Regions from separate parts of the Xanthomonas campestris pv. campestris str. ATCC 33913 genome, predicted to be linked through region 2. Evidence: predicted binding sites of a transcription regulator. Region 2 holds the regulator's gene; the other holds the start of a gene.
What was found. The regulator FliA, encoded in region 2, starts transcription of late flagellar genes. The targets are predictions, from matches to a motif close to TAAAGTTTNNCNNNCNNNGGCCGATAA.
Positions count from the first base shown of each region.

Region 1: a site for FliA is predicted at 1,683-1,709, ahead of motA (flagellar motor stator protein MotA). Genes of this name have one in related genera too.

Region 1 covers NC_003902.1:4,350,678-4,354,076, reverse strand. Annotated here, with positions in the region: gene motB (flagellar motor protein MotB) at 1-784, opposite strand, end outside; gene motA (flagellar motor stator protein MotA) at 795-1,649, opposite strand; gene XCC_RS18920 (MliC family protein) at 1,760-2,209, opposite strand; gene msrB (peptide-methionine (R)-S-oxide reductase MsrB) at 2,291-2,755, opposite strand; gene XCC_RS18910 (hypothetical protein) at 3,059-3,399, shown strand, end outside.
Region 2 covers NC_003902.1:2,228,439-2,231,837, reverse strand. Annotated here, with positions in the region: gene flhF (flagellar biosynthesis protein FlhF) at 1-226, shown strand, start outside; gene XCC_RS09915 (MinD/ParA family protein) at 213-1,097, shown strand; gene XCC_RS09910 (RNA polymerase sigma factor FliA) at 1,094-1,861, shown strand; gene cheY (chemotaxis response regulator CheY) at 1,885-2,277, shown strand; gene XCC_RS09900 (protein phosphatase CheZ) at 2,277-2,903, shown strand; gene XCC_RS09895 (chemotaxis protein CheA) at 2,906-3,399, shown strand, end outside.

The DNA of each region.
Region 1 (3,399 bases), 2.1 Mb from region 2:
TCTTGTCGAACAGCACCGACGAGGACAGCCCCACCACGCGGGTCACCTTGGCATCGGCCATGCCACCGCCCACCAGCGCGCGGCGGGCGGCGTTGGCGCGGTCGGCGCTGAGTTCCCAGTTGGTGTAACCGGCATCGCTGCTGTAGGCGGTGGTGTCGGTGTGGCCGGTGATGCTGATGTGGTTGGGCACCTGATTGATGAAGCTGGAGAGCTCGCGCAGGATGTCCACCGTGTAGGGCTTGAGCTGGTCGCGGCCGATGTCGAACATCGGGCGGTTCTGCTTGTCCACGATCTGGATGCGCAGGCCGTCGGGCGTGAGGTCGAGCAGCAACTGGTCCTTGAACGGCTCCAGCGCCTGGCTCTTGTCGATGGCTTCCTTCAGGTCCTGCATCAGCGCTTCCAGGCGCTTCTTGTCCTTGGCGCGGCTATCCACGTCGGTATCGGCGGCGTTGTCGCGCTTGCGGCCCATTTCGTCCTTCTGCCCCTTGGCCATGTCGGCGGTGCCGCCGAGCTTGATCATCGAGGTGCTGGCGCCGCCGGGCCCGTTCATGCCGGGCGAGGGCGCCGGCGATTTGCCGGACAGCGGGCTGGGATTGCGGAAATATTCGGAGATCGCCGCGCGCTGTTCCTTGGTGGTGGCCGCCATCAGCCACAGCACCAGGAAGAAGGCCATCATCGCGGTCACAAAGTCGGCGAACGCCACCTTCCAGGCGCCGCCATGGTGGCCGCCGCCCTGGACCTTCTTGACCCGTCGGATGATGACGGTGGATTTGCCCTCGGCCATGACCGCGGCCCTACTTGATCGTCTTCAGGTGCGTTTCGAAATCACCGAAGCTCGGGCGCACGTTGGAGGGCAGGGTCTTGCGCGCGAATTCCAGCGCAATCTTCGGGTTGTAGCCACGCAGGCAGGCCAGCAGCGCGGTCTTGACCGCTTCGTAGATGCGCCCGTCCTGCTCGGCGCGCGCTTCCATCGCCGCCGACAACGGCGACACGAAGCCATACGCCAGCAGGATGCCAAGGAAGGTGCCGACCAGTGCAGCGCCGACGTGGTGGCCGATCTCTTCGATCGGCCCGCCAATCGAGCCCATGGTGATCACGATGCCGAGTACCGCCGCCACGATGCCGAAGCCGGGCAGGCCATCGGACACCTTGCTCAGCGCATGCGCCGGTGCCAGGGCTTCGTGGTGATGCTTTTCCAGTTCCAGCTCGAGCAGCGGCTCCAGCTCGTGCGGCTCGATGTTGCTGCCGATCATCAGGCGCAGGCAGTCGGTGATGAAGTCCAGCAGATGGTGATCGGCCAGCACCTTGGGATAGGTGCCGAAGATGGTGCTGTCCTGCGGCTTTTCGACATGGTCTTCCAGGGCCATGAAGCCGTCGCGGCGGGCCTTGTTCAACAACTCGTAAATCAGGCTCAGGGTGTCCTTGTAGTCGTCGGACTTGTACTGCGGGCCCTTGAACACGCCCATGACGCCGGTCAACGTTTCCTTGACGATCTTGCCTGGCGTGCTCACCAGGAACGCGCCCAGCGCCGCGCCGCCGATGATCATCAGCTCGTACGGTTGCCACAATGCGCCCAGCTTTCCGTGCGACAGCACATAGCCGCCGAGGACACTGACGATGACGACGATGAAGCCGATGATGATGAGCATGGCGCAGCCGGGAGCAAGCTAGGGTTGCTGTTTGTTTCGGCCCGGGCGGCGGATTCTTGAAGCGCGTGACGTGAAGATGTGCGCTGCGACTGAACGCATTAGCCCCTGCATCAGCCCACGCCGCTCGCGTCCGCCTGCGTGCATTTGACGGCCTCGCCGCCCGCCAGCGTTAGCGTTGCCTCGCCCGCGTGCGCCCAGAAGGCGTTGCCGTGGATGTCCGCGTAGCGGGCGCCAGTCGGGGCGTCGGCATGCGTGAGCAGTAGGGTGCGGCCGTTCACGTTCAGCTGCACGGCCTGGGTCGCCGCATCCGTATGCACGCCCACCACCTGCTCGCCGCAGCGCCACTGCGCAGTGGCCGATGGAGCGGGAGTTGGCGCGGTTGGGGAGACGCCCGCCGGGCGGGGCGGCGGGCCGCCCACGCTGGCGTCGATGATGGCCGGCGTGCTGCCGGCCGCTGGTGAGTCGGCTGCGGCAGGCGGGCGATCGTTGCCGTTGCAGCTTGTCAGGGCCAGGGCCAGGGCGAGCAGGCTGGCCAGGCGTAGCGGGGAGACCGGGTGCATGTGACGCCTCCTGTCGGATCAGGGTGCCGCAGCGCCGGTTGACGCTGCGGGACTGTCAGGACCGGTGCGCCGCCGCGCGCATCAGGCCGGTTGGGTGTCGGCGCCTGCACGCTGCAGCGGATTGGGCAGCGGCTGGCCGTCTTCGGTGAACGCCAGCGAGACCGAATTGAGGCAGTGGCGCTCGCCGGTGGGCGGCGGACCGTCGGGAAACACGTGGCCCAGGTGGCTGTCGCAGCGCGCGCAGACGATTTCGGTGCGGATCATGCCGTAACCGGTATCGCGGATCTCGCGCACATGCGCCGGGTCGTAGGGCGCAAAGAAGCTGGGCCAACCGGTGCCGGAATCGAACTTGGCATTGGAGCGGAACAGCGGCAGCCCGCACAGGCGGCAGGTGTAGACCCCGTCGAGCTTGTTGTCCAGGAACACACCGCAGAACGGGGCCTCGGTGCCGTGGTGCAACAGCACGCGCTGCTCCTCGTCGCTGAGCCCGGCAATCAGGGCATCGCGCTGGGCGGGGGAGGGCGGGGTGAGGTCGAACTGGCTCATGGGGCTCTCGCATGCGCTCGCTGGCGGGGTGCCGGCGCCTGCCCCTGTGATGTGGGCAGTGCGCGCTGGGTTCAACCGCTGGCGCGAAGCCGACCGGCGCGCTGGTCGTCACTGGAGGAACGCAATGAATGCTGTGCGGCCGTGTCGGTACCGATGCCCGGAGATCCTGCGGGGGAGGAGCGCTGCGTTTTCGCATGGCGCCGACGTCGCCGAAGCGTTCAGGGCCCGGCGGGGTCCGTGTATTGCCGCCGCGTGCCGGCGGCCCCATTGATTGCCTATCTCTCATGCAACGTGGTGCCCGACATGACGATCTCATCCTCAACGCGCGGCCTGGTGCTGTGTGGCCTGCTGGCTGCCGCCGGCACGGTACTGGCGCAGTCGGCCACCACCACCCGCTCGTCCAACACCCTGCAGCCCATCACCACGCCCACGCCGGTGCAGCCCACGGTCGCGCCGCCGCGCCCGGTACAGCCAACCCCCACGATGACGCCGGTGCCGTCGCAGTTGGGCCAGCGCCCCAACGCCCCGACCATCCCGACCCGCGGACCGGCACAGACGCCGGTGGCCCCGGCCGGCAGCCAGGTGCCGGCCAGCACGCCGATGGTCTACGACCGCAACGGGCGTTTGCTGCAAGGCATGCAGCC
Region 2 (3,399 bases):
GCCCCAGGGCGTGGTGCTGACCAAACTCGACGAGACCGGACGCTTCGGCAGCGCCCTGTCGGTGGTCGTCGATCACCAGATGCCGATCACCTGGGTCACCGACGGACAACGCGTCCCCGATGACCTGCACCGTGCCAATGCCGCCAGTCTCGTTCTTCGCCTTGAAGATTTGCGGCGCGCTGCCGATAAGCCCTGTACTCCGGAGCACAACCATGCAGTCGCGTGAATACGCAAAGCTGACCAACGCCTTCCCCCTGTCGGCGACCCGTCCCGAGCCTTTGGGCCCGGTGCGCACCATTGCCGTGACCGGTGGCAAGGGTGGCGTGGGTAAAACCAACATCTCCGCCAACCTGGCGGTGGCCCTGGCCGACATGGGCAAGCGCACCCTGCTGCTCGACGCCGACCTGGGCCTGGCCAATCTGGACGTGGTGCTGGGCCTGTCGCCCAAGTACACCCTGGCCGACCTGATCGCCGGCCGCTGCACGCTGGACGAAGTGATCATCGAAGGCCCCGGCGGCGTGCTCGTGGTGCCGGCCGCCTCCGGTCGCCGCCACATGGCCGAACTGGCCCCGGCCCAGCACATCGGCCTGGTCAACGTGTTCTCCGAACTGGAGCGCGACCTGGACGTGATGGTCATCGACACCGCCGCCGGCATCACCGACAGCGTGCTGACCTTCTGCCAGGCCGCCCAGGACACCGTGGTGGTGGTCTGCGACGAGCCGGCCTCGATCACCGACGCCTACGCGCTGATCAAGGTGCTCTCGCGCGAACGCGGCGTGGACCGCCTGCAGATCATCGCCAACATGGTGCGCGACCCCAACGAAGGCCGCCTGCTGTACGACAAGCTCTCGCGGGTGTGCGAAAAGTTCCTCGGCGATGTCTCGCTGAACTACCTCGGCCACGTGCCGCAGGACGATTGGCTGCGCCTGTCGGTGCAGCGCCAGCAACCGGTCATCAAGGCCTACCCGGCCAGTCCCTCGGCACAGGCCATTGCCGAAATCGCACGCCGTACCTCGCGCTGGCAGGCCCCCACCGTGCCGCGCGGCAACGTCGAGTTCTTCGTCGAACGCATCATCCAACGGGGAGTGGCCGCATGAGTACCGCCACCGCAACGACCGCCACGGCCCAGTACCGTGCCGTGCAACGCAATAACGCCAACGATGTGGTCACCCAGCACGCCGACCTGGTGCGCCGGATCGCCCACCATCTGGCCGCGCGCCTGCCGGCGAGCGTGGAAGTGGACGATTTGATCCAGGCCGGCATGATCGGCCTGATCGAAGCCTCGCGCAGCTACGACTCCGACCAGGGCGCCTCGTTCGAAACCTATGCCTCGATCCGTATCCGCGGCTCGATGATCGACGAGATCCGTCGGGGCGACTGGGTGCCGCGCTCGGTGCACCGCCGGGCCCGCGACGCCGCCGCCGCCGTGCGCAAGATCGAACAGAACACCGGCCGCGCCGCCGCCGCCACCGAAGTGGCCGCCGCGATGGAGATGCCGCTGCCCGACTACCTGCGCCTGATGGAAGACGCCGCACGCGGCCAGGTGCTGAGCCTGGAATCGCGCATCGAAGACCACGGCGAACTGGACACCACCGCCAAGGGTGGCCCCAATCCGCAGCAGATGATGGAGCGCGGCGAGTTTGGTCGCGAGCTGGGCAAGGCCATTGGCCAGTTGCCCGAGCGCGAGCAGCTGGTGCTGTCGCTGTACTACGAACAGGAATTGAACCTGAAGGAAATCGGCGCCGTGCTCGGTGTCAGCGAGTCGCGCGTCTGCCAGATCCATGGCCAGGCCGTGGTGCGTTTGCGCGGCCGCCTCAAAGTCTTCGAGCTGGCAGATGCCGGTGTCGAAATTGACGATTAATTTTTTCGTGTTAGGAGCTTGATGTGAATAAGAACATGCGGATCCTGATCGTGGACGACTTCTCGACGATGCGCCGTATCGTCAAGAATCTGTTGGCGGATCTCGGCTTCACCAATACCGCAGAGGCCGAAGACGGCAACAGCGCACTGGCTGCGTTGCGCGCGGGCCCGTTCGATTTCGTGGTCACCGACTGGAACATGCCCGGCATGACCGGCATCGACCTGCTGCGCAACATCCGCGCCGACGCCAAGCTCAAGCACCTGCCGGTGATGATGGTGACCGCCGAGGCCAAACGCGAACAGATCATCGAAGCCGCCCAGTGCGGCGTGAACGGCTACATCATCAAGCCGTTTACCGCCCAGACCCTGGAAGAAAAGCTGGGCAAGGTGTTCGAACGTCTGGCGGCGACCGCCTGATGAACGCCACCGTGGACACCAATGCCGAACGCGCCGCGCTGATCGACCGCCTGCAGGGCGCGCTCGATGCGTTGGAAAGCGGTGACGAAGCCGCCTGGAAGCGCGAGGTCGACCACCTCGCCGCCTTGCGCACCCGTCCGATGATGCAGGGCCTGAGCCGGCTTGCACGCGAACTGGGCCAGGCCCTGGGCGAACTGCCCACCGTGCCCGAAGAAGCCGGCGAGCTGGACGACGCCTGCTCGCGGTTGGACCACGTGGTGGAAATGACCGAAAAGGCCAGCCATCGCACGCTGGATCTGGTCGAAGAATGCCGTTTGCTGGCGAACCAGCTGCGCGATGGTGGTCTCAACCAGGACCAGGGCGCGCTGATGGACAAGATGCGCCACAACCTGACCGAGCTGTCGCTGGCGCAGAGCTACCAGGACCTGAGCGGCCAGATCATTCGGCGCGTGGCCGGCATCGTGCGGCGCGTGCATGAAGGCTTTGGTGCCCTCGGCCTGCCGCCGAAAAGCACCGAGCCGAAGAAAGACGACGGCGGTCTTGCCGGTCCTGCAGTCAAGGGCCTGGACCGTCACGCGGTGTCGCAAGACGACGCCGACGACCTGCTGTCCGGATTGGGGTTGTAACCATGAGTGCTGTTCCAGACGATATTGCTGCCGATTTCATCGTCGAGGCCCAGGAAATCCTGGATCGCCTCGGCGAACAGCTGGTGTCGCTGGAACAGGCGCCAGACGAAGCCGACCAGCTCAACGCGGTGTTCCGCGGCTTCCACACGCTCAAGGGCGGCGCCGGCTTTCTGGCGATCAAGCCCATGGTGGAGCTGTGCCACGCCGCCGAAGAAACCCTCGGCATGGCGCGCTCCGGCCAGGCGGTGCTGCAGGCGCATCACTTCGATGCCGCGCAGCAGTCGCTGGATTATCTGCAGGCCATGCTCGATGCGATGGGCTCGGGTGACCCGGTGCCGCATGCACCGGCGTCGCTGATCGCGCAGTTCGATGCCAAGAGCGGCCCGCCGGCGGTGAAATCCGCGCCCAAGGCTGCTGCGCTCGCCGCGGTGCCCGCCGGCCAGGCACCGGCCGCCGCCGGTGCCAAGGCCACGCCGAAGGCCGCAGCCAAGAGCGG